Regions from separate parts of the Mesorhizobium sp. BR115XR7A genome, predicted to be linked through region 1. Evidence: predicted binding sites of a transcription regulator. Region 1 holds the regulator's gene; each other region holds the start of a gene.
The links. Region 1 encodes LexA, which represses DNA repair genes until DNA is damaged. Its sites were predicted from a motif close to TGTTCNNNNTGTGTTCNG; they were not measured.
Positions count from the first base shown of each region.

Region 1 (9,682 bases):
TCGCTGCGCCAAATAACAGGACGCGAGGTGCAGCTCGTCGGCCTCGGTGGCCGCCACCTGCAGGCGCTTGGGCTGGTTTCGCCGTTCGACGCCAGCGAGGTCGCGCTGATGGGGTTCAGCGCCGTCCTGCGTGACCTGCCGCGCCTGATGCGGCGGATCGGTCAGCTGGCGGGGCTGGTTGCGGATGCCAAGCCGGACTGCCTCGTCACCATCGACAGCCCCGATTTTTCGCTGCGCGTCGCCAAAAAGGTGCGCGCCGCCAACCCGACGATCCCGATCGTCCACTATGTCTGCCCGAGCGTCTGGGCATGGCGGCCGGGCAGGGCGGTGGCGATGAAGTCGTATGTCGATCACATCCTGTGCATCCTGCCGTTCGAAGTGAAGGAGCTCGATCGGCTGGGTGGCCCGCCCGGCACCTATGTCGGCCATCGCCTGACGCATGATCCCGGCGTGCTGTCGGCCGCCAGGGCGCAGGCCCAGCCGCGTGATCTTTCACCAGACCGCGTGAAGACGCTGCTTGTCCTGCCCGGCTCGCGGCGCGGCGAGGTGCGACGGCTGCTCGAGCCGTTCGGCGAGACCGTGTCGATGCTGCGGGCACGCGGGCATCGGCTTCGGCTGATGTTGCCGACGGTGCCGCATGTCGCGGACACCGTACGATCCGCGGTCACGCGCTGGGATGAAAAACCCGAGATTATCCTGGAGCCGGAGCGCAAATGGCAGGCCTTCGGCAAGGCCGACGCGGCGTTGATCGCGTCCGGCACCGTCTCCCTGGAACTGGCACTGTCCGGCGTGCCGATGATCTCTTGCTACCGGCTCGACCCTGTCGCACGCGCCGTGGCGCGGTATTTCGTTTCCGTCTGGTCGGCGCTGCTGCCCAACCTGATCTCGGATCGCGCACTGATCCCGGAGTTCTACGACGAATACGTCAGGCCGAACAATCTGGCACGCCAGCTGGAAGCACTGTTGGCCGACAGTGGCATGCGCGCCTGGCAGAAAGACGGGTTCGCCGAGATTTCACGGCGCATGGCAACGGACAAACCGTCCGGTGAGATCGCGGCGCAGGTGGTGATGGGGTGTATCAAGAGAGTGAGTAGGCAGTAGTGAGTAGTGAGTAGTAAGTAGTAAGTAGTGAGTAGTGAGTTAGAAAACTCTCTAACCTGACTACTCACTAACCACTACTCACTACTCACTTGTCTCAGCGCTTGGCGATCGGCACGTAGTCGCGCTCCGGCGCGCCGGTATAGAGCTGGCGCGGACGGCCGATCTTCTGGCGTGGGTCCTCGATCATTTCCTTCCACTGGGCTATCCAGCCGACCGTGCGGGCGACCGCGAACAGCACGGTGAACATGGTGGTGGGGAAGCCCAGCGCCTTCAGCGTGATGCCGGAATAGAAGTCGACGTTCGGGTAGAGTTTCTTCTCGATGAAATAGGGATCGGTCAGCGCGATCTTTTCCAGTTCCATCGCGATGTCGAGCAGCGGATCGTCCTTGATGCCGAGTTCGCCCAGAACCTCGTGCGCGGTCTTCTGCATGATCTTGGCACGCGGATCGTAGTTCTTGTAGACGCGGTGGCCAAAGCCCATCAGGCGGAATGGATCGTTCTTGTCCTTGGCGCGAGCGATGAATTCCGGGATGTGATCGACATGGCCGATCTCGCCCAGCATGTTGAGCGCCGCTTCGTTGGCGCCGCCATGGGCCGGGCCCCACAGGCAAGCAATGCCGGCGGCGATGCAGGCGAACGGGTTGGCACCCGAGGAGCCGGCGAGGCGAACGGTCGAGGTCGAAGCGTTCTGCTCATGATCGGCATGCAGGATGAAGATACGCTCCATGGCACGCGCCAGCACCGGGTTGATCTTGTACTCCTCGCACGGCACGGCAAAGCACATGTGCAGGAAGTTTGCCGCGAAACCGAGATCGTTCTTGGGATAAATAAAGGGCTGGCCGATGTGGTACTTGTAGGCCATGGCCGCGATCGTCGGCATTTTGGCGATCAGGCGCATGGAGGCAACCATGCGCTGGTACGGGTCGGAGATGTCGGTCGAGTCATGATAGAAGGCCGACAGCGCGCCAACCACGCCGCACATCACCGCCATCGGGTGCGCGTCGCGGCGGAAGCCGGTGAAAAAGCGCGACATCTGCTCGTGCACCATTGTGTGGCGCGTTACGCGGTAGTCGAAATCGTCCTTCTGCGCCTTGGTCGGCAATTCGCCGTAGAGCAGGAGGTAACAGACTTCGAGGAAGTCGCCATGTTCGGCCAGCTGGTCGATCGGATAGCCCCGATGCAGGAGGATGCCGGCGTCGCCATCGATGAAGGTGATCTCCGACTCGCAGCTTGCCGTCGAGGTAAAACCGGGGTCATAGGTGAAGGCGCCGGTGGTGCTGTAGAGCGAGGCGATGTCGATGACGTCAGGTCCGACCGAGCCGCTTCGCACCTTGAATTCGTGAGTCTTGCCGGCGAATTCCAGCGTTGCCGTGGCCTCTTGGCCGCCCACATCCAGTTTTTTCGCAGCTTCGGTCATTGCAAACTCCTTCTTGTTTCCTCATGCCGGCAAAGGCAAATTCCGCAGAGCGACACGTCGAAATCACCGCAATGCGCGTATTCGCCACCGCATTCTAGGAGGTGCGTGCCAGATTGGGCCAAGGCCTAATGTTGCACTGCGAAACCCGCCTTTCAATGCCAATCTTCTTGGGCCAGTTTGCTCCTAATCGATTTGATCCGCTACGCGCGCCAGGCTTTCCTCACGCCCCAGAACGGCAAGCACGTCGAATACGCCCGGTGACGTGCTCTTGCCGGTCAACGCAGCCCGCAACGGCTGGGCCACGGCGCCAAGCTTGTGCCCGCCAGCCAGCGCAAAGTCGCGGATCGCGGCCTCGGCCGTGGCCGCTGTCCAGTCGCCTGACAGCGACTTCAAAGCTTCGTGAGCGCCACGCAGGATCTTGCGCGCGTCGTCATTGAGCAGGAGTGCCGCCTTGTCGTCGATCGGCAGCGGCCGCGCGGCAAACAGGAAGGCGGCGCCGTCGACAAGCTCGACCAGCGTCTTGGCGCGCTCCTTCAGGCCCGGAAGTGCTGCCAGCAGCTGCGCCTTGTTCTTCTCGTTGAGCCGCGCCGCCATCGCCGGGCCGCCCTCCAGATAGGGCAAGGTGGCGATAAAGATATCGAACAGCTCGGTGTCGGCCATACGGCGCATATGCGCGCCGTTGATCGCTTCCAGCTTGGCGAAATCGAAGCGCGCCGCGCCCTTGTTGACGTCGCCAATGTCGAACCACGAGACCATGTCCTCGATCGACATGATCTCGTCGTCGCCATGGCTCCAGCCGAGCCGCGCAAGATAATTGAGCAGCGCCTCCGGCAGATAGCCCATGGCGCGATAGGCTTCGACGCCGAGCGCGCCATGGCGCTTCGACAGCTTGGCGCCGTCGGCGCCGTGGATCAGCGGGATATGCGACATCGACGGCACGTCCCAGCCCATGGCGTTGTAGATCACGGTCTGGCGGGCGGCGTTGGTCAGGTGATCGTCGCCACGGATGATGTGGGTGACGCCCATGTCGTGATCGTCGACGACGACGGCATGCATGTAGGTCGGGTTGCCGTCCGAACGCAGGATGATGAAGTCGTCGAGATCCTTGTTGGGGAAGCGCACGTCTCCCTGGACCCGGTCCTGCACCACCGTCTCGCCCTCGGCCGGTGCCTTGATGCGGATGGCGCCCCTGACGCCGGACGGCGCCTCCGACGGGTCGCGGTCACGCCAATGGCCGTTATAGCGTGGCGGTAGGCCCTTGGCGCGTGCAGCTTCGCGCATTGCCTCGAGCTCGGCTGAAGTCTCGTAGCTGTAATAGGCCTTGCCCAGGCGCACCAGCTCCTCGGCCACCTCGCGATGGCGCGGCGCGCGCTCGAATTGGGAGACCGCGTCACCGTCCCACGAAAGGCCAAGCCAGGTCAGGCCATCGAGAATGGCCGATGTGGCCGCATCGGTCGAACGCTCGCGATCGGTGTCCTCGATGCGCAGCAGCATCGTGCCGCCGGTATGCTTTGCATAGAGCCAGTTGAAGAGCGCCGTGCGCGCGCCGCCGATGTGCAGATAGCCGGTCGGCGAGGGGGCAAAACGGGTGATGACCTTGTCGGGCATGGAACTCTCGGAAAACGTCTGAAGCTGGGTGCGGAGCGTGCGGACTTTCGCGCGTTGCGCGTTCATGTAGCATAGGACGTCGAGGGTGCAAGGGGCAGACCCGATGACTGGACGAGGCCGGGGCTCGGATCGGGGCGAGGATGCCGCTATCGGCGTCAGCGAGCGATCCCTGTTTGCGGCGCCTGCGACGATCCCACTGCCATCTCCGCTCGTGGCTGCGCCCGAAACCAGGTCGCTGCAGGCAGGTGGGCAGGAGCCGGCGCCGGCTCCTGCCGCGGGCAGGATCGCGCGCGTGCGCCGGCAAGTCGGCCTGGTATCCTTGCCTCGCGTGCGCCATGGCGTGGCCAAGGCGGCGGAGCTCGAACTCGACCGGGGCATCGCGTTCCTGCTGGTGCCGGTCTGTCTGGCCGTTGGGGCGATCGCCTATTTCTCGCTGGCATCCGAGCCCGACTTTGCAAAACCCGTCGCGGTCGTGGTGCTGATGGCGGTCTGTGCCTTCGTCTCGCGCTCCTGGTCGAAAACCCATCTGTGTTTCATGGCAGTGCTGTTGTGCGCGCTGGGCCTGCTCGCGGCGAAGGTCGAAACATGGCGAGCCGGAACCCGGATGCTGGGTTCGGAAATCTCCACGCAACTGACCGGCCGCGTGGTCTCGATCGAGGAGATGGAGAGCGGCCGCATCCGGCTGACCATGGACGTGATTTCGACCGCCCGGCCAAAACTGCGCCATGCGCCGGAAAGGGTCCGGCTTTCCGCACGCAAGATACCGCAGGGAATGACCGCCGGCTCGCTCATCACAGGCTACGCCAAACTGTTGCCGCCGACCGGCCCGGTGCGGCCGGACAGCTACGACTTCTCTTTCGACAGCTATTTCGCCGGCATCGGCGGCAGCGGCTTCTTTCTCGGCAATCCAACGGTTGTTTCCGCCGACGACGGTGAGATGCCGCTATCGGCTCGCCTTTTTTCAGGCATCGAAAATGCCCGCGAAGCCATCGCCGACCACATCAGGGGCAGCGTCGGCGGCGCTGAAGGCGAGATCGCGGCGGCGCTGATCGTCGGCGTGCGCGCCGGCATACCCGATGAAATCAATGAAGCGATGCGGCGTACCGGCATCTATCACATCATCTCTATTTCGGGACTGCATATGGCGCTTGTGGCCGGCACCATCATGGGTCTGCTGCGTGGTGCCTTCGCGCTGTTTCCAGACTTTTCCGCGCGCCGGCCGGTGAAGAAATACGCGGCCGCCGCCGCACTGTTCTCGATCGCGGCCTATCTCATCATTTCCGGTGTCGTCGTTGCGGCCGAACGCAGCTTCATCATGCTGGCGGTGATGCTGATTGCCGTCTTCTTCGATCGCGCTGCGCTGACCATGCGCAATCTGGCGATCTCGGCGATCGCCGTGATCCTGGTCTCGCCTCACGAGGTCGTCGGCCCGAGCTTTCAGATGTCGTTCGCCGCGACCGCGGCCCTGGTTGGCGCTTATGCCGGCTGGGCCGATCACCGTGCGGGAAAGACGCGGCCACCGCCGCCAAAGCGATCCCTGGCGGGGTTCCTGACGCGAAAATTCCTGCTGGCGACAGGAGGATTGGCCATGACGTCCATTATCGCCGGCAGCGCCACGGCACTGTTTGCCATCTGGCATTTCCAGCGGGTATCGCCGCTCAGCCTGTTCGCCAATCTGGCCGTGATGCCTATCGTGTCGGTCGTGATGTTCCTGGCCGTCGCCAGCGCGCTGTTGATGCCATTCGGACTGGATTGGCCGGCTCTCTACCTCATGGGCAAGGGCCTGACAGCAATGATCGCCGTGTCGGCGTGGATATCGGAGCGCTCTCCGGTCGATGGAGTCGGGCTGATTTCGCAGCAATCCGTGCTGCTGGTCACCGTCGCGCTGGTTATCGCGACGATGGCGACGACATGGCTGCGGCTCGCGGCGCTGCCATTCGCGCTCGCCGGCCTGTTGACTGTGTCGCACACACGCGCGCCCGATGTGCTGATCTCGGAAGATGCGCGGCTGGTCGCGCTGCCGATCGGCAATGGCGAACTGGCCGTCAACCGGGAACGTCCCAACGAATTCGCAACCGACAACTGGAAACGCGCCCTGATCTCCGAAACAATCGTCAAACCGGAAATGTTCGACACGACAGACAGGCAATTCGATGTTGCCAGTCCCACCGACCTGCCGCCGGGATCGCCCTTCTACTGCCGCGAAGGCCTGTGCCTTGCCAGGCACCCTTCCGGCGCGATCATTGCCTATGTCGAGGACCGCAAGACCACCTGGAAAGCCTGCGCTTTCGCCGACCTGATCATCGTCAATGACGCAACCGCCTATGACGCCTGCCACAATCCACTGGTTCTCGTCGTCACCAAACGGCAGCTCGCCCGCAGGGGAAGCGCTGCCGTCTTCTTCAATCCCCAGTCGGCCACGACCCGGGCCGCGATCGCATTTGCCGTCGACGGACCATACCGGCCCTGGCACGAACAGCGAAAATTCTCACGCGAGGCGAGGGGGCTGCCGCCGTACAAAAAACCCGACAAGCCCGATAACAAGCCGGTTCAGTAGCGCCTGATCAACCCGACCAGCTTGCCTTGTACCTTGACCCTGTCCGGCCCGAAAATGCGCGTTTCGTAGGCTGGATTGGCGGCCTCGAGCGCGATCGAAGCGCCTTTGCGGCGGAACCGCTTCAGTGTCGCTTCCTCTTCGTCGACCAGTGCCACGATAATTTCGCCCGGGCTTGCCGTGTCGGCATTGCGGATAATGACCGTGTCTCCATCGAAGATACCAGCCTCGATCATCGAGTCGCCCTTGACCTCCAACGCATAGTGCTCGCCGCCCATGATCATGTCCGGCGGCACCGAGATCGAATGCGTCTGATGCTGGATGGCATCGATCGGCACACCGGCGGCGATACGGCCCATGACCGGGATGGACACGGCTGAAACCGCGTCGTCGTCGTTGCCGGCCGCGGGCAGGCGCGAAGGCGCAGCGGCCGGCCTGATCTGGCGTCCGAGACTGCCTTGGCCAAGGCTGCCTTGGATGACGCTTGGCGAGAACTTCTTTGCCGCATTGAGGCCCGGCGCGATCGAGTCCGGCAGCCGCAGCACTTCCAGCGCGCGCGCCCGATTGGGTAGCCGGCGAATGAAGCCGCGCTCCTCCAGGGCCGTGATCAGGCGATGGATCCCCGACTTGGAGGCAAGATCGAGTGCTTCCTTCATCTCGTCGAAGGAAGGCGGTATCCCGCTTTCCTTGAGCCGTTCGTGGATGAACATCAGCAGTTCATGTTGCTTGCGTGTCAGCATGGCGGCCCCCAAGACATTGAACGAAAGGTTGAACCAGAATCGAAAAAACAAACCCAGAACAAACACTATCTGTTCCAGTTGTGTTCTGCAACCGTTTAAAGTTTAATGAATTTGTTAAGGGGTCTGAAGTTTTTTGCCCGCGACGGCGGGCGGCAACCAGTCCTTTCCGCCGTCGGCAGGCGCATTGAAATCGTTTTGGTTAATGGCCTGTGGCCCATCCGCCGACGAGGCTTTGGCATCAGTTAGTTGGAAGGCTTCTCCTCGGAGGGACGTATAATTCGCGGAGCCATTATTCGCGGAACGAAACGAAACCAAAATGCCAACGATTGGTAGCTTCGGGCGGCCATGGATCGGGGCGTTCGGCGCACTCCGGCCAGCGCGTTCGAATAGGCGTGGCGGAAGCGCTGAAGTTATCCCGAACCCGCCTTCAAGCTGCCGGCGCGAGCGGCGTATCTGGTAGCGCCGCTGTCTTCGCTGTGGACATAGACGTGCAGTGTGTAGCCGATATGCGCCGTCATCAGCGCCTTGGCCCGCTCGACGTCACGGTCGAGCGCCGCTTCCATGATCGCGGTATGGTGTTCGATCGCAATCGCTTCGCGTAGCGCTTCGATTGCCTCTTCATAGCCATCCTTGAGGCCGGCCGCGGCCCGCAGTGTCGGCGCCAGACCAAGAAAGCGATGATGCCGGCGCAGCTGATCCGAGATCGTCGAGCGGAACCGCAACAGCCAGTCGCATGTGGCGGCGCTCAGCAGCGCCGCATGGAAAGCCTCGTGGTTCTCGTCCCATCTGTCGACGGCCGCGTCCGAGGGATCGTCGACCGCTGTCTTGCAACGCGAGAGCCGGTAGTGGGCGGTGACCACGGCATCCTCCCACTCCCTGCCGCCTTTTTCCATCGATTCGAGGAACAGGGGTATCTCGACCACCATCCTGGCGCGTGCCAGATCCTCCAGCTCGGCCCGCGACACCGGAGCCACGGCAAAACCACGATTGCTGATCGCGGTGACCAGGCGTTCGGCCTCGAGCCGCGACAGGGCTTCGCGCAACGGTGTCCAGCCGACGCCATAGGTGCCGCGCAGCGCACTCAGTTTGAGCGGGGCGCCGGGCATGAGGCGCGTGGTCAGGATGTCGCGCCGCAACAGCTGATAGGCGGCTTCCGTTTTTGTGGAACTCGTTTCATTCAGCATGGTGATCAATCCGTCGTCTGGCGAAAAGTATATATGATAGTGCGTCACAGCAACAATTATATATAATGTTTGACACAGACCGGCGGACTCACCATGATCGCCGTAGTAGCCGCGTTTCCAAGCGGCCCTGATCAAATCTGGGAGGAAATGATGTTGAAGTCGAAATCCGCTTGGTTGTCGGGCTTGGCCCTGGCAGGCGCATTGATGGTCAGTGCCGGCAGTGCCGCGGCCGATCAGATCCGTATCGGCATTGCCAATTTCGGCGAGCATCCGCAATTGAACGCCGCCATAGCCGGCTTCAAGAAGGCGCTGACGGATAACGGCTTCGTCGAGGGCAAGGACGTCGTCTACACGGAGAGCCACACCAATTTCGATGCGTCGCTGGTGCCGCAGATGATCGCCAAGCTGCAGGCCGAGCAGCCCAAGCTGATCTACACCATCACCACGCCGGTCTCACAGATCGCCAAGAAAGCGCTCGCCGGTTCCGGCATTCCGATCGTTTTTGCCGCGGTCACCGATCCGGTGGCGGCCAAGCTGGTGCCGTCATGGGACGCCGGAGACGAAGGCATGACCGGCGCCAGCGATCTGCAGGACGTCGCCGCGGTGATGGCCTTCACCAAGAAGCTGCTGCCGAACGCCAAGCGCTTCGGCGTGCCTTATAATCCCGGTGAGGCCAATGACGTTGCCTTGGTCGAAAAGATCAAGGCGGCGGCACCGGCCGCGGGCTTCGAGGTGGTGGAGGTCGGCATAGACAACGTCAATGACATCCAGCAACGCATCGCTTCGCTCGCCGGCAAGGCCGACGTGATCTACGGCCCGGCCTCGAACCTGATCCAGCCGGCGATCGCCGCTGTCTCCGCGGCCGCCCGCCAGGCCGGTATCCCGGTCGTCAACTCCGATGACAGTGCGGTCCGTAACGGTACCGTGCCGGCGAGCTTCGCGGTCAATTACACGCAGGTCGGCGTCAACGCCGGCAACATCGCCGCCGAGATCCTCAAGGGCAAGGATCCCAAGACGATCGCGCCGTCGCGCCCGGCCTACAAGGACCACATGGCAACGATCTCGCGCAAGGCGATGG
Region 1 covers NZ_JAIUHW010000019.1:34,765-44,446, reverse strand. The annotation lists gene lpxB (lipid-A-disaccharide synthase) at 1-1,101, shown strand, start outside; gene gltA (citrate synthase) at 1,196-2,518, opposite strand; gene gltX (glutamate--tRNA ligase) at 2,702-4,126, opposite strand; gene LB557_RS29140 (ComEC/Rec2 family competence protein) at 4,230-6,683, shown strand; gene lexA (transcriptional repressor LexA) at 6,677-7,420, opposite strand; gene LB557_RS29130 (GntR family transcriptional regulator) at 7,831-8,604, opposite strand; gene LB557_RS29125 (ABC transporter substrate-binding protein) at 8,755-9,682, shown strand, end outside.

Region 2 (9,682 bases), on a different contig from region 1:
CTGACCGCGCCTGGCTGCCCGGTGGCCGGCGAAATGCCCGGCTGGGTTGAAAATGCCGTCGGCGCGGTCGAGGGCGTCTCCGGCGTCGAGGTCAACATGACTTTCGATCCGCCCTGGACGCCCGACCGCATGTCCGAAGAGGCGCAGGTGGCGGTGGGCTGGTACTAGCGCCGCACCTGGCACACTTGCGCCGGTGGTAAAACTTCACCATTTTAGGTGAGGAATCATTCGGCAGGCCTTGAACCTGCATGGAATGGAGAAGGAAAAACATGGGACGCTTTGCCGTCATCACGATGACCGATAAGGCCGCCGACCGGGTGCGCGAGATCGTCGCCACGCGCGAAAACGCGCATGGCATCCGCCTTGGCATCAAGAAGGGCGGCTGCGCCGGCATGGAATACACGGTCGATCTGGTGACCGAGCCCAACACCAAGGACGACCATATCGAGCGCGACGGCGCGCATGTCTATGTCGCGCCGGAAGCCGCCCTGTTTCTGTTCGGCACCGAGATGGATTTCGAGCAGACGACGCTGCGCACCGGTTTCACCTTCCACAACCCGAACCAGAGTTCGGCCTGCGGCTGTGGCGAATCGGTCGAACTGAAGCCGGCCGATCTCAAGGCGCTGGCCGAGGCACGCGCTTCAGCCTGATCTTTCTTCGCCCCGGAGACGGGGCGAAGAAAGCTACTCCACCCACATACCCGTCCGCTTGTGCCAGTCCGCGATCGATTCCTGGGGATAGACGTCGAACGTCTTGTCGCCTTTGCCGATCTCAGGCTCGACCCAGTTCGCCTTGTATTTCAGCATCAGATGCACTTTTTCGGGTGGTTTCGGCAGGTCGCTGTCGATCGCCGAGGCGAAGGGATGCACCAGCTCCGGCCAGGTTGGGTCGTAGAGCCAGAGCGCCGACCCGCATTTGCGGCAAAAATTGCGCTCCCCGGTCGATATCTCGCAGTGGGGATGCTCGTCATCCTCGATCTCGGCGCGATAGACGCCGAGATTGCTCTTGCCCCTGATGTTCAGCGTCTCGTAGGCGGCGCCGAGATTGATGGCGAAACCGCCGCCGCCCTGCTGCTTACGGCAGATCGAGCAGTAGCACAGCATGAACGGCACGGGCGTGTGGCTTTCCACCTCGAAACGCACGGCGTTGCAGCGACAGGACCCCTTGAGCAGCACAGGCATGGCAAAAACTCCGACAGGATAGCCACAACCTGTCAGCATGATTTTGGTTGCGGCGATGACAAGGCCAAATGCCGGTGACATGATCGCGGCATGGACAATGAGCGCATCGCGGAACTGTTCGAGGGCCTCGGTCCGGTCTGCATCCGAAAACTATTCGGCGGCAAGGGCATCTATTTCGACGGCGTCATCGTCGCCATCGTGCTGCGCGGCGAATTGCTGCTGAAAGCCGACGAGCAGAGCGCATCGGAGTTCGAAGCCGCGGGCTGCCGGCAATGGACCTACACCGGCTCTCGCCACGGCAAGCTTGTCGCCATGCCCTATTGGAGCATTCCCGACAGCGCTTTCGACGATCCCGACGAAATGACGGTGTGGGCGCGACGCGCCTACGAAGCTGGGCGGCGGGCGGGGAAGTAGGCTCCCGCCAGCGCGAGGCCACCCCTCATCCGGCCGCTTCGCGGCCGCCTTCTCCCCGGCGGGGAGAAGAGGTTTGCGTTGAGGCCGCAAGTTCCTCTCCCCTCGGGGAGAGGTCGGATTGCCCCGAATTGCTCTTTGCAATTCGGTCTTGGTAATCCGGGTGAGGGGGACTCTCTTGGCAGTCCCTACAGCGCCTTGGCGATCTCAGCCGCCAGCCTTGCATTGTTCTCGACCAGCGCGATGTTGGTCTTCAGGCTGCGGCCGCCGGTGAGTTCGAGGATTTTTCCCAGCAGGAACGGCGTCACGGCCTTGCCGGTGACGTTGAGGGCTTCGGCCGCCTTTTGCGCGGCTTCGATGTAGCCCGCCATTTCTTCAGCGGGGATTTCGTGGGATTCCGGCACGGGATTGGCAATCAGCATGCCGCCGCCCAAGCCCAGAGCCAGGCGTGTCCGGTAGAAATGCGCGATATCTTCCGGTCCGTGCAAGGTCAAGGGCGCCCGGAACGGTGACTGCCGCGACCAGAAGGCCGGCATCGTCTCGCAGCCATGGCCGACCACGGGCACGCCGCGCGTCTCCAGCACTTCCAGCGTCTTTTCGATATCGAGGATCGCCTTGGCGCCGGCCGAGACGACGATCACCGGTGTACGCGCCAATTCATCGAGGTCGGCCGAGATGTCGAAGCTCTTTTCCGCCCCCTTGTGCACGCCGCCAATGCCGCCGGTGGCGAACACCTTTATCCCGACCATGTCAGCCGCGATCATGGTGGCGGCGACCGTGGTGCCACCGGTGCGGCCCTGCGCGACGGCGAAGCCGAGATCGGCGCGCGACAGCTTCATGGCGTCACCGGTCATCGCCAGCGATTCGCGTTCGCCGTCCGAAAGCCCGATCTTGATGCGGCCGTTGACCACCGCGATGGTTGCCGGCACGGCGCCGCCGTCAGCGATGATCTTTTCGACGTTGGCCGCCATGGCGCCATTGTCGGGATAGGGCATGCCATGGGTGATGATGGTGCTTTCGAGCGCCACCACCGGGCGCCCGGCGGCCAGGGCCTGCGCCACCGGTGCGTGGATATCGATGAAGGGGCGGGCGGTCTCTGGCGTCATCTCTGATCTCCAATCCGGAGTGCGGCGCATCCATCAGGAAAGCGTAGCTTCACCGCGCGTTATGAACTTGCCGGGTCTCATGCCACTTCCCTGGCATCCGGCACAAGGGCCAGCGCTTCCGCGAAGCTCGCCGCGGTGAATTCGGGCACCGCGTCGGCGCTTTCGATGGCCAGCGTTGCCGCGGCGACGCCCTCGCGCACGGCGTGGCGCAGCGGCTGGCCCCGCAGCAGTGCTGCGACCGTCGCACCTGCCAGCGCGTCGCCGGCGCCGGTGACATCGGCGACTTTTCTGGGGGCAGGCGGCAGGATCGAAAAGGCGCCTGTCTCATCGAAACCCAGCACAGGGCCGCTGCCTGCCGTGACCACGCCGCTGGCAAGGCCGCTGCACCGCAACCCGTCGACCATTTCCCGCTCGGCGGCCGCTGCATTGACACCGGCCAGCACGACGGCCTCTCGCCGGTTCATGAAGAGCTGGGCCAGCCCGCCGAGAACCGGTATCAGCCGCGTTACCTTCGCCGGCGAAATCGCGATGGCGAAAACCGGTTTACCGGCGGCGAGCGACAGCAGCCGCTCCAGGGCGGCCGACGGCAGATTGGCGTCGCACAGGATGGCATCGGCGGCGGCCACCTCCTGGCGTATCTTGGAACGCCTGATCTGCTTGGGAAAAGCCAGGTCGTACAGTGCCATGTCGGCAAAGCCGACGATCAATTCGCCCTCGCGATCGATCAATGCCGTGTAGCTCGGCGTGGTACGGTCGAGGAACACCGCCGAAAGATCGGCGATGCCTGCCTCGGCGATGGCCCGTGAAACCGTATCGGCCGACGCATCGCCGCCCCGCATCGACACCAGGGAGGCCGACACGCCGCGCCGCACCATGCTGCGCAACGCATTGAAGACGCCCCCGCCGACATCCTCGCGCATCGTGCCGGGATTGGAGGCTGCCGGCACATAGGGACCGTACACCTGGCCACGCCGGTCGATATGGGCGCCGCCCACGGCCAGGATCTTCGGGGATTCCACCATGGTGGCGATATGACCTTTGTTGTTGCGGCCGCACAAGCGCTAGAGTGCGCGACAGAGCTTCGCATGCTGGTCGGCGATTCGGTCGAGCGATACGATCGAGCCGTCTGGCCCAATGCGGAGCCCGTTCGTGCCAGGGTTTGCGAGACAAAAAAAGAACAAACCGCGATATCGCTTGTTTTTCAGTTGGTTGTCACCCCTTGCCAAATGAGAACAAAAAAGGTACAAAATGGCAGGGATCACGGATTGTCCGGCCTTCATTGACGACCAAGGGGTGATGTATCATGGCTCAGAATTCTTTGCGGCTGGTAGAGGATAAGGCAGTGGACAAATCAAAGGCTCTGGATGCGGCGCTGTCGCAAATCGAGCGGGCTTTCGGCAAGGGCTCGATCATGCGGCTCGGCGCCAACGAGCAGGTCGTCGAGATCGAAACGGTGCCGACCGGCTCGCTCGGCCTCGACATCGCGCTCGGCGTCGGTGGCTTGCCGCGCGGCCGTATCATCGAGATCTATGGGCCGGAAAGCTCCGGTAAGACGACCCTGGCCCTGCACACCGTGGCTGAAGCCCAGAAGAAGGGCGGCATCTGCGCCTTCGTCGATGCCGAACACGCGCTCGATCCGGTCTACGCCCGCAAGCTCGGCGTCGATCTTGAAAACCTGCTGATCTCGCAGCCCGACACCGGCGAGCAGGCGCTCGAGATTTGCGACACGCTGGTGCGTTCCGGCGCCATCGACGTGCTGGTGGTCGATTCGGTGGCGGCGCTGACGCCGCGTGCCGAGATCGAGGGCGAGATGGGCGATTCGCTGCCGGGCCTGCAGGCCCGCCTGATGAGCCAGGCGCTGCGCAAGCTGACCGCGTCGATCTCGCGCTCCAACACCATGGTCATCTTCATCAACCAGATCCGCATGAAGATCGGCGTCATGTTCGGTTCGCCCGAAACCACGACCGGCGGCAACGCGCTGAAATTCTACGCTTCGGTTCGCCTCGACATCCGCCGTATCGGCTCGGTCAAGGATCGTGACGAGGTCGTCGGCAACCAGACCCGCGTCAAGGTGGTCAAGAACAAGTTGGCGCCGCCCTTCAAGGTGGTCGAGTTCGACATCATGTATGGCGAGGGCGTCTCCAAGACCGGCGAACTGGTCGACCTCGGCGTCAAGGCCGGCGTGGTCGAGAAATCGGGCGCCTGGTTCTCCTATAATTCGCAGCGTCTCGGCCAGGGCCGCGAGAATGCGAAACTGTTCCTGCGCGACAATCCCGATACCGCGCGCGAGATCGAGCTAGCGCTCAGGCAGAATGCCGGATTGATCGCCGAAAAGTTTCTCGAAAATGGTGGCTCCGAGGGCAATGGCGACGACGGTTTTGAGGACGAAGCCGGCGCGATGTAGGCAACGGTCAGAATTTGGCCATAAATCCAGACTATTAGTCAATGCTTAAGTAACAGAGTTCTGTAGTACCGCGTTCCAAACCGCCGGCCTTCGCGCCGGCGGTTTTCGTTTGGGCGGCCCCGCAAGTGCCGGTGCAAAGCGCGAATTGGCCCAATTCCGTGTTTCTGGACAGGGTCAAGAGCTACGGCTAAAAGGCCAGCTCCATCTTCTAGAAAATACAGAGCCATCTCCCGCCGGTCCGGCCGGCGGCTCTCTTGAAAAGGCAGTATCCATGAGTGGCGTCAACGAGATCCGGTCGACCTTTCTCGACTATTTCCGCAAGGAGGGCCACGAGGTCGTGGCCTCAAGCCCGCTCGTGCCGCGCAACGATCCGACATTGATGTTCACCAATGCCGGCATGGTGCAGTTCAAGAATGTCTTCACCGGTTTGGAGAAGCGGCCCTATTCGCGCGCCACCACAGCCCAGAAAAGCGTCCGCGCCGGCGGCAAGCACAACGATCTCGACAATGTCGGCTATACCGCGCGCCACCTGACCTTTTTCGAGATGCTCGGCAATTTCTCCTTCGGTGACTATTTCAAGGAGCGCGCCATCGAGCTTGCCTGGAACCTCATCACCAGGGAGTTCGGGCTGAAGAAGGACAAGCTGCTGGTCACCGTCTATCACACGGACGACGAGGCGGCTGGCTTCTGGAAGAAGATCGCCGGTTTCTCCGACGATCGCATCATCCGCATCCCGACCTCGGACAATTTCTGGGCGATGGGCGACACCGGTCCTTGCGGACCATGCTCGGAAATCTTCATCGATCGTGGCGAGCACATCTGGGGTGGACCTCCCGGCAGTCCCGAGGAAGACGGCGATCGCTTCCTCGAATTCTGGAACCTGGTGTTCATGCAGTATGAGCAGGTGACGAAAGAGGAGCGCGTCGACCTGCCGCGCCCGTCGATCGACACCGGCATGGGCCTGGAGCGCATGGCGTCCATCCTGCAAGGGGTGGAGAGCGTCTTCGAGACCGACCTGTTCCGTCATCTGATCGATGCGGCGTCCTCGGCACTTGGGCGCGCGCCCGACGCCGAAACGGTTGCGTCCTATCGCGTCATTGCCGATCATCTGCGCTCGTCCTCCTTCCTGGTCGCCGACGGCGTGCTGCCGTCGAACGAAGGCCGCGGCTATGTGCTGCGCCGCATCATGCGCCGCGCCATGCGTCATGCGCAGTTGCTGGGGGCGAACGAGCCGCTGATGTGGAAGCTGGTGCCGGCGCTGGTGCGCGAGATGGGCCAGGCCTATCCCGAACTGGCACGCGGCGAAACGATGATCGCCGAGACCCTGAAACTCGAGGAGACCCGTTTCCGCAAGACGCTGGTGCGCGGCCTCGGGCTGCTGTCCGAGGCGACGGAGAAGCTCGGCGCCGGCGACATGCTCGATGGCGAAACGGCATTCAAGCTCTACGACACCTATGGCTTCCCGCTCGACCTGACGCAGGACGCGCTGCGGCAGCGCAGCATCTCGGTCGACCTTGCCGGCTTCACCAATGCGATGGAGCAGCAGAAGGCGGAGGCGCGCAAGCACTGGGCCGGGTCCGGCGAGGCCGCCACCGAGACGGTTTGGTTCTCCGTGCGTGAAAAGACCGGCGCCACCGAATTCCTCGGCTACGAAACCGAGCAGGCGGAAGGCCTCATCGAGGCGCTGGTCAAGGACGGCAAGACCGTCGACAGCGCCGGCAAGGGCGATGCGGTCGCCGTGGTCGTCAACCAGACGCCGTTCTACGGCGAGTCCGGCGGCCAGATGGGTGACACCGGCATAATCTCGGGCGAGGGCTTCTCGATCGAGATTTCCGACACGCAGAAGAAGGCCGATGGCCTCTTCGTGCATCTCGGCAAGGTGGTCGCCGGCACGGTCAGGCCGGGTGCCGCGGTCGAACTTAAGGTCGATCATGCCAGGCGCTCCCGGCTGCGCGCCAACCACTCGGCGACGCACCTGATCCACGAGGCGTTGCGCGAGGTGCTGGGCACCCATGTCGCGCAGAAGGGTTCGCTGGTCGCACCCGAGCGTCTGCGCTTCGACATCTCGCACAACAAGCCGATCTCCGCGCAGGAGCTCGAAGAGGTCGAGCGCATGGCCAACGAGATCGTCGTGCAGAACGGCCCGGTGACCACGCGCCTGATGTCGGTCGACGACGCCATTGCCGAGGGCGCGATGGCGCTGTTCGGAGAGAAATATGGCGATGAGGTGCGCGTGGTGTCGATGGGCACGGGCTTGCATGGCGCCAAGGCCAACCGGCCTTATTCGGTCGAGCTCTGCGGCGGCACGCATGTCAGGGCGACCGGCGATATCGGCCTGGTGCGCATCGTCTCGGATGGTGCTGTCGCCGCCGGCGTGCGCCGCATCGAGGCGTTGACCGGCGAGGCCGCGCGCAGGCATCTCGATGAGCAGGACCGACGCCTGAAGACCACGGCGGCAACGCTTAAGATTTCGCCCGCAGATGTGCCAGCGCGCGTCGAAGCGCTGCTCGAAGAGCGCAAAAAGCTCGAGAAGGACCTGGCCGAAGCGCGCAAGAAATTGGCGCTGGGCGGCGGGTCGCCTGCCGATGCTCCTGCCGCCAACGAGATCGTCGCTGGCGTCGGCTTTCTCGGCAAGGCGGTGTCAGGTGTCTCGCCAAAGGACCTGAAGCCGCTGGCCGATGCCGGCAAGACTTCGTTGGGTTCTGGCGTCGTCGTGTTCGTTGGCGCCGGAGAAGACAACAAGGCGAGCGTCGTGGTCGCTGTCACCGATGATCTCGTCGGCCGTTTCAGCGCCGTCGACCTTGTTCGCGTGGCCTCCGCAGCATTGGGCGGGCAGGGCGGCGGCGGCCGCCCCGACATGGCGCAGGCCGGCGGCCCGGATGCGTCGAAGGCCGATGATGCGATCGCGGCAGTGAGGGCGGCGCTCGAAGCAGCGTAGCTACCATGCGTGGGGCCAGGCGGGATCCTTTCTCTTGGGGCAGCGCTGCCCCTCATCTGGCTGCCGCCATTTTCTCCCCGTAGAACGGGGAGAAGGGCGCTTTCGTCGCGCCCTTCGCCAATCGCCCTCGTTGCAGAAGAGCGCCGGCAACGCGAGCAGCCTCTTTCTCCCCGTTCACGGGGAGAAATGCCCGCCAGGGCAGGGGCGGCGCGACGTCGAGGAAGCTCACCTCAAGTTATACGCTTTTTCGGTACGCACGAAGCTCGGGCGGCCAGCCATTCGCAAATACAAATCCCAGATGCCTGCAAACTGCGTCAGCAAGTTGCGCCCTTCTGGCACTTTGACGAAGTAGGCGATGATCGGCGCCGCGTGCAGATCGGCCAGGGTCAGCTGGTCGCCGAGCAGCCAGGGTCCATCTTGCTTCAGCGAGGTCAATACCTTCAGCACCGTCTCTGCCTGCCGCAGGCCATCCACGATCAAGCTCTCGTCGGGCACTTCCTTCTCCAGACGCTCGACCGCGACATCCCAGACCATCGCACGGTAGGCGTAGGCGTCGAGCATGCCGATGATCTGGTTCATCCTTGCGCGGGCGCGCGGATCCTTCGGCTGCAAGGGTGGACCGTCGAAAGCGTCGTCGATATAGCGCGCGATCGCACTCGCCTCGAACAGGCGGAACCCCTCATGCTCGAAGGCCGGGATGCGGCCGAAGGGATGGTGCTTGCCGTACCATGCCGGCGCGCCACCTTCTGCAAAGATGTCGACCGGCACGAGATCGTAGGCGATGCCTTTCTCCTCGAGCGCAAGCCGGACGATGCGTACATAGACGCTGTAATCCGCGCCGTAGACGACCGGCTTGCCCATTTGTCCGCGAGGCGGTTACGCCATCGCCTTCTGCAAATTCTCGTCGATCTTGTCGAGGAAGCCGGTGGTCGAGAGCCAGGGCTGGTCGGGGCCGATCAAGAGCGACAGGTCCTTGGTCATGAAGCCGCTCTCGACAGTCTGGATGCAGACCTTTTCGAGCGTCTCGGAAAAACGCTTCAGTTCGGCGTTGTCGTCGAGCTTGGCGCGGTGCGCGAGGCCTCGCGTCCAGGCGAAGATCGACGCGATCGAATTGGTCGAGGTTTCCTCGCCCTTCTGATGCTGACGATAGTGGCGGGTCACGGTGCCGTGCGCGGCTTCCGCTTCGACGGTCTTGCCGTCCGGCGTCATCAGCACCGAGGTCATCAGGCCGAGCGAACCGAACCCTTGCGCCACCGTGTCGGACTGGACGTCGCCGTCATAGTTCTTGCAGGCCCAGACATAGCCACCCGACCATTTCAGGCTCGACGCCACCATGTCGTCGATCAGGCGGTGCTCGTACCAAAGCTTCTTCGACTTGAACTCGGCCTCGAATTCAGCCTCGTAGACTTCCTGGAAAATATCCTTGAAGCGGCCGTCATAGGCCTTGAGAATGGTGTTCTTGGTCGACAGGTAGACCGGATAGTTGCGCAGCAGGCCGTAGTTCAGCGACGCCCGGGCGAATTCGCGGATGGACTCGTCGAGATTGTACATGGCCATGGCGACACCGGCGCCGGGCGCGTCGAACACGTCGTGCTCGATGACCTGGCCGTCCTCGCCGACGAACTTGATCGTCAGCTTGCCC
Region 2 covers NZ_JAIUHW010000001.1:322,431-332,112, reverse strand. The annotation lists gene LB557_RS01840 (SUF system Fe-S cluster assembly protein) at 1-168, shown strand, start outside; gene sufA (Fe-S cluster assembly scaffold SufA) at 270-650, shown strand; gene LB557_RS01830 (GFA family protein) at 684-1,181, opposite strand; gene LB557_RS01825 (TfoX/Sxy family protein) at 1,272-1,595, shown strand; gene LB557_RS01820 (pseudouridine-5'-phosphate glycosidase) at 1,781-2,698, opposite strand; gene LB557_RS01815 (carbohydrate kinase family protein) at 2,776-3,720, opposite strand; gene recA (recombinase RecA) at 4,002-5,102, shown strand; gene alaS (alanine--tRNA ligase) at 5,374-8,040, shown strand; gene LB557_RS01800 (glutathione S-transferase family protein) at 8,266-8,901, opposite strand; gene LB557_RS01795 (NADP-dependent isocitrate dehydrogenase) at 8,917-9,682, opposite strand, start outside.
Region 2: the regulator LexA is predicted to act here: its motif matches at 3,927-3,944, upstream of recA (recombinase RecA).

Region 3 (9,682 bases), on a different contig from region 1:
AGCGTGAACAGCGAGTTGACCAGCGGCTTGCCCCATTCGCTCCTAGCGGCGAAGTCGAAGTCGATATGCAGCGGCTGCGGGTTCAGCGTCATCACCGAAAACAGCATGTTGTCGCTCTCGGTCACAGTCTTGCGCAGCGTGTGCTGGAAGACATGGCCGACGACAAACTCCTCCAGATATAGCCCAGCCATCTTCCGCCTCCTGCGCTGTCTGACGGTTGATAGGCGCTGCTTCAGGCGCTCGCAAGCCAGTTAATGAACATGGTGAACCGTTCGTAAACCATTTCTGCCTACCCTTCTCACGGGGCCGGAAACCTTCCGGCATGGGGCGTAAGCAGACGGGCATGGTAGTTGTTTCGCATTTCCTGAAATGGATCTACACGGCCAGGGTTTCGGAGCGCGCCGCCGCCGCTCATGCGCTGGCCCGAGCCTATGTCAATTGCGAATTGCCGTTCGAGGACCGCTGTGCCGCCGAGGCCGCGCTGACGCTGCTGCTCGACGACGCCTCGTCGAAAGTGCGGCTGGCGATGGCGGAAGCGTTCTCGATGAGCCATCACGCGCCGTTGCAGATCATCAGTGCGCTTGCCGCCGACCAGCCGGAGGTCGCCGGTGTCGTGCTGGCGCGCTCGCCGCTGCTCACCGACGCCGACCTGATCAACCGTGTGGCGGCGAGCCAGAAGGCAACGCAGAAGCTGATCGCCGAGCGGCCTGTAGTCTCGATGGCGCTTTCGGCGGCCATCGCCGAGGTCGGCGAGGCGGAGGCCTGCGCCGTGCTTTTGGCCAATAGCGGCGCCGACATCGCGTCACTCAGCTTCAGGCGCATGGCGGAACGCCACGGGCATCTGCCTCTGGTGCGCGAGGCGTTGATATCGGATATCAGGCTGCCTGCCGATTGCCGGCATATGCTGCTCGTCAAGCTCGGCGAGACATTGAAGACATCGCCGCTGGTCATGGCATTGATGGGAGCCGCGCGTGCCGACAGGGTCATGCGCGATGCTTGCGTCAAGGCCTCGGTGACGCTGATCGAGGGCACGCGCCAAGAAGAGCACGCGGCGCTGATCGAGCATCTCAGGCTGCGCGGCGATCTGACCGCGAGCTTCCTGATCCGCACCATCGCGCACGGCAAGGTCGATTTCTTCGGCTCGGCGCTGGTGGCGCTTAGCCAGCAGTCCGAACCACGGGTGAGGGCGCTGCTGGCCGGCGGGCACGACGTGGCCCTGCAGGCGCTGTTCCGCAGTGCCGGCATGGCTGCCGCCACGCATGCCGTCATCCTGCGCGCCCTGAAGATCTGGCGCGAGGTCGCCAACGGCAAGCGCGTCGCCGGCGTGCAGGAAGTCAGTTGGCTGATGCTCAAGGAATTAGGCGGGCAATCCGCCGAAGGCGACCTTGCCGCATTGGTCAAATCGATCCACCTAGACGCCCTGCGTGAGAACGCACGCGGCCATGCACTGGCGATCGCCGCTGCCTAGGTTTTCTCCCTCGCGAAGAAATCCGGGAAATCTTCCATCGCCGCGGCGATGATGCGCAGGGACGCCGCGATCTGCAGCATGTCGCCGGTGGCGTTTCGCTGGGCGATGCCTGCCGCATACTGCCGGGCGACGGCAATGGCCGCTGTTTGCGGATCCCCAGGGGCTCGGAAAAGCAGCTCGCGCGCCAGTCCCCTCAGGAAGGTGGCGATTGAAAGCGTCGTTTCCGATGGGAGGGCATGGTTTTGGCTGGCCGTGCGCAGCCGCAGGATTTCCAGGCCGACCGTGACGGAAGCGACGCCGCCGCCCAGCACCGCCTCGCCCTTCCTGCCGGAATTCTGCACCAGCGGCATCAACTGATTGACCCGGTCGTAAGCGAGGCTCTCGAAGGCTGAGCGCCTCGGCACGCGCTCATGCAGGCAAAGCCGCGCCAGATCCTCCCGCATGGCCCGCACGATGCGGTCGGCCGCGAGCCATGGATCGGCCGGCAATACCACGATGAAGACGCCGATGGCCAAGAGGATGCCGACCAGGATCGATGCCGAGCCGGCGAAGAAGGGGCCGGGATCGTAGGTCATCGCCTGATGTGGGCTGAGAAAGGCCAGAAAATTGATGGCGAAAGCGGTCGCCACGCCGACATAGCGCGGATTGGCCATGGCGAGTGCCGCCGGCACCATGATGGGCACGACGAACAGCATGAACCAGCCGAAGCCGGGCAGAGCGGGGAGCGCAACCTGGCCGACGAGAAAGGCAAAAGGCAAAGCGAGCAGCGTTCCCTTGAAGAACCCCCAGGATACCTGCACGGGGTCGGGGCGAGCGGCAAACAGGCTCGACACGACGGCAACGAGGATGACGGTGCCGGCCGCCTCCGACCACTTCGTCGTCAGCCAGAAAGCCGCCACCAGCAGCGTGGCAACGGCCGCGCGGATGGCGTTGCGCGTAGCACCGGGATAGTCGCGATGCACCACCAGGGCCGGCTGCTGGCTGCCGGGACCTGGACGGCGCGTGACCGGCGCGCGCAAGGCGTCGAGGCCACGCAGCACCTGTTTCAGCGCCTCGGCGAAATCGGCCGCTATGGTAAGGCGGGTAATGGTGCCGACCCTGTCCTCACCCGGCTCGATCGAGGCGTCGGGCATTTGCCTGGCCCTGATCGAGATCGCGTCGAGCCGCGCCACCCAGGATGAGGTATCGTCCAGCGCTCCCGGCTTGGCTGCCAGTTCGCTGACAAGGGCCTGCAGTTCCGAGCGCACCGGGATGAGGGCGGCGTTTTTGGGAGCGGCATGCGAATAGAGCGCGCGTGCCGCCGAAAGTGCCGAAAGCAGTTGTCCGATAGTGCGCCGCACCGAATGCGCGCGCGGCGCGAAGCTCGGCGCTTCGAGCCTGGCATAGGCGCGCATCTCGCCAAGCGTCTGGGTATCGGCGACAAGCTTCCGGTGCAGGCCGATCAGCGTTGCCCGGTCGCCGCCTGAAAACGCACCGCCGGCATAGGTGGCGAGGTCGAGTATGCAGCGTTTCAGCCGCGAGACGATGGCGTCGCTGGCCAGTTTCGGCAGGATCAGCCGGCTGGTGAGGCCGGCGCAGACGATGCCGAGCACGATCTCCGCACAACGCGCGACCGCGAGGTCTACGACCAGATGCGGTTGTCCGAAAGCGGGCAGGCCGATGATCATTGCGGTGTAGCCTGCAAGAGCCGCGCCATAGGCTTCGGGATTGCGCAGCAGCGACGAGACGAAGGTGCAAATGCCAATCCAGACAGCAAGCACCGTCACCAGAATCCAGGGGCCGGTGCCGAATGCCGTGGTGATGCCAATTGCCGCGACACCGCCGGCCAGCGTGCCGAGCAGGCGGTAGAAGCCTTTCGCCAGCACCATGCCGGCCACCGGCTGGGCGACGATGAACACCGTCATCATCGCCCATTGCGGATGGTCGAGCTTCAGCGCGTAAGCGGCCAGCAATGCGATCATACCGGCCGAAACGGTGCGCAGCGCGAAAATCCAGTCCGAGCGTGTCGGTTGCGTCAGCCCAGCCAGGCTCGTCTCGAAATAGGTTTTCAGCCGCGCCCAGGTCACATGCTGGTCTCCATGTCAGGAACGCAAGCTAAACGCGCCAGCGGCTAGATATCCAGCACTTCCGTCTCGGCGAACTCGGCGCGTTCCTGGATGAAGCGGAAGCGGGCTTCGGGTTTGGTGCCCATCAGCTCGTCGACCCTGTCCTTGGTGGCGGAATCGATTTCGTTCACATCGACCCTGAGCAAGGTGCGCTTCCTTGGATCCATGGTGGTTTCCTTGAGCTGCGCGGCCATCATTTCGCCCAGGCCCTTGAAGCGGCCAAGCTCGACCTTGCCGCGCCCGGTGAATTCGGTGCGCAGAAGCTCGTCCTTATGGGCGTCGTCGCGGGCATAGGCGACCTTGCCGCCTTGCCTGATCGAGTAAAGCGGCGGCACCGCCAGATAGAGATGGCCGCCGCGCACCAGTGCCGGCATCTCCTGGTAGAAGAAGGTGATCAGCAGCGATGCGATGTGTGCGCCGTCGACGTCGGCGTCGGTCATGATGATGACGCGGTCGTAGCGCAAATCCTCGTCACGGTATTTTGACCGCGTGCCGCAGCCGAGCGCCTGGATCAGGTCCGATATCTGCTGGTTGGCGGCCAGCTTGTCATTGCCGGCGCTGGCGACGTTGAGGATTTTTCCGCGCAGCGGCAAGACAGCCTGGCTGGCACGATCGCGCGCCTGCTTGGCCGAGCCGCCGGCGGAATCGCCTTCGACGATGAAGAGTTCGGCACCCGCCGCCGCGTTCTGCGTGCAGTCGGCGAGCTTGCCCGGCAAGCGCAGCTTGCGCACCGCGCTCTTGCGCGACACTTCCTTTTCCTGGCGGCGGCGCACCCGTTCGTCGGCGCGCGCGATCACCCAGTCGAGCAGCTTCGAGGCTTCCTGCGGATTGTCGGCCAGCCAGTGGTCGAACGGGTCGCGGATCGCGGTCTCGACGATGCGTATCGCCTCGATCGTCGCCAGCCTGTCCTTGGTCTGGCCGACGAATTCCGGCTCGCGAATGAACACCGACAGCATGCCGGCGGCCGAGATCATGACGTCTTCCGAGGTGACGATCGAGGCGCGCTTGTTGCCGACGAGGTCGGCATAGGCGCGCAGGCCGCGCGTCAGCACGTTTCGGAAGCCGGCTTCGTGGGTGCCGCCTTCACCGGTCGGGATGGTGTTGCAGTAGGAATTGATGAAGCCGTCGCCACCGAACCAGGTCACCGCCCATTCGAGCGAGCCATGGCCGCCTTGCTTGTCGCTCTTGCCGGCGAAGATTTCGCGCGTCACCTGGAATTCATCGCCGAGCGACGCCTTCAGATAATCCTTGAGGCCGCCTGGGAAATGGAATTCCGCCTTGGCCGGTGTCTGATCCTTTTCCTTGATGAGGGAGGGATCGCAGGTCCAGCGGATCTCGACGCCGCCAAACAGGTAAGCCTTCGAACGCGTCATGCGGTAGAGACGCGCCGGCTCGAAGGCCGCGCCCTTGCCGAAAATCTGCTCGTCGGGATGGAAGCGGATTTTTGTGCCGCGCCGGTTGTGGACTTCGCCGAGCTGCTCCAGTCCGGTCACCGGGACGCCGCGCGAAAAGCGCTGGCGATAGAGCTGGCGCCCACGTGCCACCTCGACCTCGAGATGATCCGACAGGGCGTTGACGACGGAGACGCCAACGCCGTGCAGGCCGCCGGATGTTTCGTAGACCTTGGAGTCGAACTTGCCGCCCGAATGCAGCGTCGTCATGATGACTTCGAGCGCCGGCTTCTTGAATTTTGGGTGCATGTCGACCGGAATGCCGCGGCCATTGTCGGTAACCGTGAGATGGCCGTCGGCGGAGAGTTCGACATCGATGAAGGTGGCGTGGCCGGCAACCGCTTCGTCCATCGAATTGTCGATGACCTCGGCGAACAGATGGTGCATCGCCTTGTCGTCGGTGCCGCCAATATACATGCCTGGCCGGCGGCGCACCGGCTCAAGGCCCTCAAGCACCTCGATGTCGGCGGCGCTGTAGCCCTCGCTGCCATCCTTGGTTGCGGCTGGACGCCTGGCGGCCGCCTGTACCAGCGGATCCGCCGGGCGCGCCGGCGTGCGAACCGGCTGCGGCTGTTTTTCCAGATTGCCGAAAAGATCGTTGTTGTCGTCCATGCCTGCCATAGAGTCCAAGCTGCGAATCACCCCGTCGATACTGCCACGCTTTTCAGCGCCAAGCGACGGAGGTTCCTGTTACGTTCGGGGATTTAACTGCTCTTACCCTAAAACCATTCGATAACCAAGCGGGCGGAAATAGGTCAAATGCCGCCGCGCAATATTCCTGATTCTTTAACAATGCCGCCTAGCGTGAGCCCAACATAACAATAAACGACGGGCATCAGGGGTTTTCGGCGTGAGGGGCAAGGCCATAACGATGATCGGCATCGCCGCCGTTTTCGGCGCGATCTCGATCTTTGCCGCGGATTTCTGGGTCAAGAGCCAAGCGAAGGCCGATGCCCAGGAGAAAACGGCCTCGATCGCCGCTCCGGCCGCGCCCAGGATCGAGTTCAAGACCATCGTGGTGGCGAACGCGCCGTTGCGCTACGGCATGGAGCTCGACCGCGCCAAGCTCAGCGAAATCCCGTGGCCGCAGGATTCCCTTCCGCAGGGCGCCTTTGCCACCATCGATGGATTGCTCGGCGAAGGCGGTCGGGTCGCGCTGTCGCCGATCGAGATCAACGAGCCGGTGCTGCTCACCAAGCTGTCGGGACCGAACGGCCGCGCAACGCTGTCCAACATGCTGACGCCCGGAATGCGGGCGGTCACCATCCGCACCGACGAGATCGCCGGCGTCGGTGGCTTCGTGACGCCGGGCGACCGGGTCGATGTCGTGCTGACGCGCGATGCCGGCGAAATCCAGGAAGTCGCCAAGAACGCGCAAGGGGCTGCCGGTTCGACCATCACCTCGGAGATCGTCGTTGCCGACGCCAAGGTGCTCAGCGTCGGGCAGGGCGCCGACGAGCGCCAGACGACGCCGCAGGTGGCCAATTCCGTGACCCTCGAGGTGACGAGCGACGGCGCGCAGAAAGTGGCGCTTGCCCGCACCGTCGGAACGCTGTCGCTGTCGCTTCGCTCCGCCAGCGAAGGCGGCGATGGCAAGAACGGCGTCACCACCATCTCTTCCTTCGGCGGATCCGTCGCTTCCAAGACGCAGGCCGTGGCCGGCTCCTTGTTCGATGCCATAGCGAAGGAGCCAGAGAAGCCGAAATTCAAGACGATCATCGTGACGCGCGGCACGCAGGCCGAGGAATATCAGGTTCCAACGCGGGACCAGAAGTAAAGACCGGTGGGGACCGGGCGGGACGGGACAATGTTGATGCGTACCCTATATCGAATGACGGCTCGGTCGCGCTTGGTGCGCGCCCTGGCGATGGCGTTTACCCTGGCTGCGAGCGGCGTGCTTGCCTTGCCCGGAGCGGCGAAGGCGGACAACGACATCGTCTATGTCTCGTCGACCAAGAATGCGTCGATCAAGGTTGCCAAGGGCAAGCCCAAGACGATCATGACGAGCGCGGCCTTCTACCAGATCGTCATCGGTGATCCGGAGATCGCCAACGTCAACCCGCTGACCGACAAATCCTTCTATGTGCTGGGCAACAATCTCGGCACCACCGGCATTGCGCTGTTCGACCAGAACAAGCAGCTCGTCGGCACCGTGGACATCGAGGTGACGCTCGACACCGACCAATTGGCGAACACTATCCGTGCCAGTGTGCCGGACGCCAAGATCAAGGTCGGCTCGGCCAACGGCCGTGTCGTGCTGTCGGGTGAGGCGGATGACGCGGTTGCAGCGGATAAGGCAAGCAAGATCGCCAGCCGCTTTTCCGGCAATGAGGAAGTGATCAACTCGGTCAATATCTCTTCGTCGCAGCAGGTTCAGCTCAATGTCCGGTTCGTCGAGATCAACCGCCAGGCAGGGCAGGACCTGGGCGCGAAATACAGCGCCAATTTCGCCTACGGCTTCGGCGGTCGCGACATTTCACTGGATCCGGGCACGGTCCCAGCGGCGGGGACCGGCGAGATCATCGGCCGACTGCTGTCGAACGGCGTCTCGATCGACATTGCCATTAAGGCGCTGGAAGAGCGCGGCCTTGCCCGTCGGCTGGCTGAGCCGAACCTGATCGCGCGTTCAGGGGAGACAGCGAGCTTCCTGGCCGGCGGCGAATTTCCGATCCCGGTTTCGGAGGACAACGGCAAGATTTCGGTCAGCTACAAGAAATATGGCGTTAGCCTGGATTTCAAGCCGACCGTACTCAAGGACGGGTTGGTCAGCCTCGACATCGCGCCGGAAGTCTCCTCGATCGATGCGTCGGCGTCCTACAATATCGGCAACATTTCCGTGCCCGGCTTCATCGTGCGCCGCGCCAAGACCTCGGTCGACCTGAAGAACGGCCAGAGCTTCATGATCGCCGGGCTTTTGCAGTCCCAGAACGACATTACCACGTCTCGCATTCCCGGCCTTGGCAAGATGCCGGTGCTTGGAGCGCTGTTTTCGTCGAAATCCTATCAGCGGCGCGAGACCGACCTGGTCATCATCGTCACGCCCTATCTGGTCAAGCCGGTCGATCCGTCGAAGAAAATGGCTGAGCCGACCGATGGCACGCAGCCAGCCAGCAATGTCGACTATTTCCTCAACAACACCGAGGAGGTGAAGGCGCCGGATACGGGCCGCGCGCTGGCGCTGGCCGACGGCAGTGCCGCACGGGCCGCTCCTGCCACCAAAGTCGGTCATTTCCTCGACCTGCCGAAGGACTGAGCCATGCGTCTGATCCTGAGATCGTGCATCGGCCTGCTTCTTGCCGGCCTGGCAAGCGGCTGCACCAGCGACGACTACGTGCGCAGCGAAGGGGTGACGTCCGGCGCCGGCGAGGCGCAGGCCGCCAACACCGTCATGCAGATGGTCGACCCGTGGAAGTACGGCGTCCAGAACACGAGACTTCTCGTGCCTGCCAAGCGTGGCAGTGCCGGACCCGTCACGCCCGATCAGGCGGCCGGTGCCAAGGCAGCGCAAACGACCACCGACAACTGATCCAGACGGCGATCGATCTCACAGGCGGCGAGAATGGCAAACAGCACCAAGAAAATCCTGCTCGTCTCGACAGACCGGGCCTTCGCGCAGGACACGAAGACGGCCTTTGCCGCCTCCGAGATCATCCAGCTCATGACGGTGGAGAAGAACGTTACCGAGCTGCGCGGCGAGGTCCAGGAGGCCGAGTTCGGCGTCGTCATCGTCGACATGGATGCAGCGAAACTCGAGGAGATCGAGTCCCTGCAGCGCGTCATGCGCCGGCTCGAGGGCAAGGCACCGGTGGTCGTGGTCACCCAGGAGTTCAACGCCGCGGCCGTGCGCATCCTGGTGCAGCTCAAGGTCGCCGATTTCCTGGTCAAGCCAATCACCACGGCAGACCTCGTGCGTTCGGTCGTGCGGGCTCTACAGGGGCCCGGGCGCGAGGAAAACACCGAGTCGCAGATCTATACCTTCATGCCCGCCGCCGGCGGCGTCGGCACCACGACACTGGCACTGCAGACCGCGTTCCAGCTGCATCATTCGGTGACGCGCGGCGCCTCGACCTGCGTGGTCGACCTCAATTTCCAGCAAGGTGCCTGCGCCGAATATCTCGATCTCGAGCCGCGTTTCGACATCACCGAAATCGAGAACCAGCCTGAGCGCCTCGACCGGCAACTGCTCGATGTGATGCTGTCCAAGCACGCCAGCGGACTGTGTGTGCTGGCGGCGCCGACGCATCCGGCCGAAATGCGCTCATTCAAGACCGATGTCGTGGTGCGCATGCTGGACCTCGTTTCGGCCTATTTCGACAATGTCGTCATCGACATGCCGCGCACCTGGTTTCCGTGGACGGAAACTGTACTGCTCGGTTCCAACAAGCTTTACATCGTTGCCGAAATGACGGTGCCGTGCCTGCGCCATACGCAGCGGCTGATCCAGGCCGTCTACGAGACCGCCGGCAAGGAAGTGAAGCCGAACGTGATCGTCAACCGTTTCGAGCAGAAGATGTTCGACAACGGCATCAAGCAGGCGGACGTCCAGGAAATCCTTGGCGAGCATTTTGTCGGCGGGATCGCCAACAACTACCGGCTGGTGCGCGAGGCGGTCGACCGCGGCGTGCCGCTGCACGAGATCGATCCCAATGCCAATGTCG
Region 3 covers NZ_JAIUHW010000012.1:175,021-184,702, reverse strand. The annotation lists gene LB557_RS24500 (MaoC family dehydratase) at 1-191, opposite strand, end outside; gene LB557_RS24495 (DUF2336 domain-containing protein) at 344-1,468, shown strand; gene LB557_RS24490 (FUSC family protein) at 1,465-3,534, opposite strand; gene parE (DNA topoisomerase IV subunit B) at 3,579-5,636, opposite strand; gene cpaB (Flp pilus assembly protein CpaB) at 5,875-6,801, shown strand; gene LB557_RS24475 (type II and III secretion system protein family protein) at 6,832-8,277, shown strand; gene LB557_RS24470 (hypothetical protein) at 8,281-8,550, shown strand; gene LB557_RS24465 (CpaE family protein) at 8,584-9,682, shown strand, end outside.
Region 3: the regulator LexA is predicted to act here: its motif matches at 5,707-5,724, upstream of parE (DNA topoisomerase IV subunit B).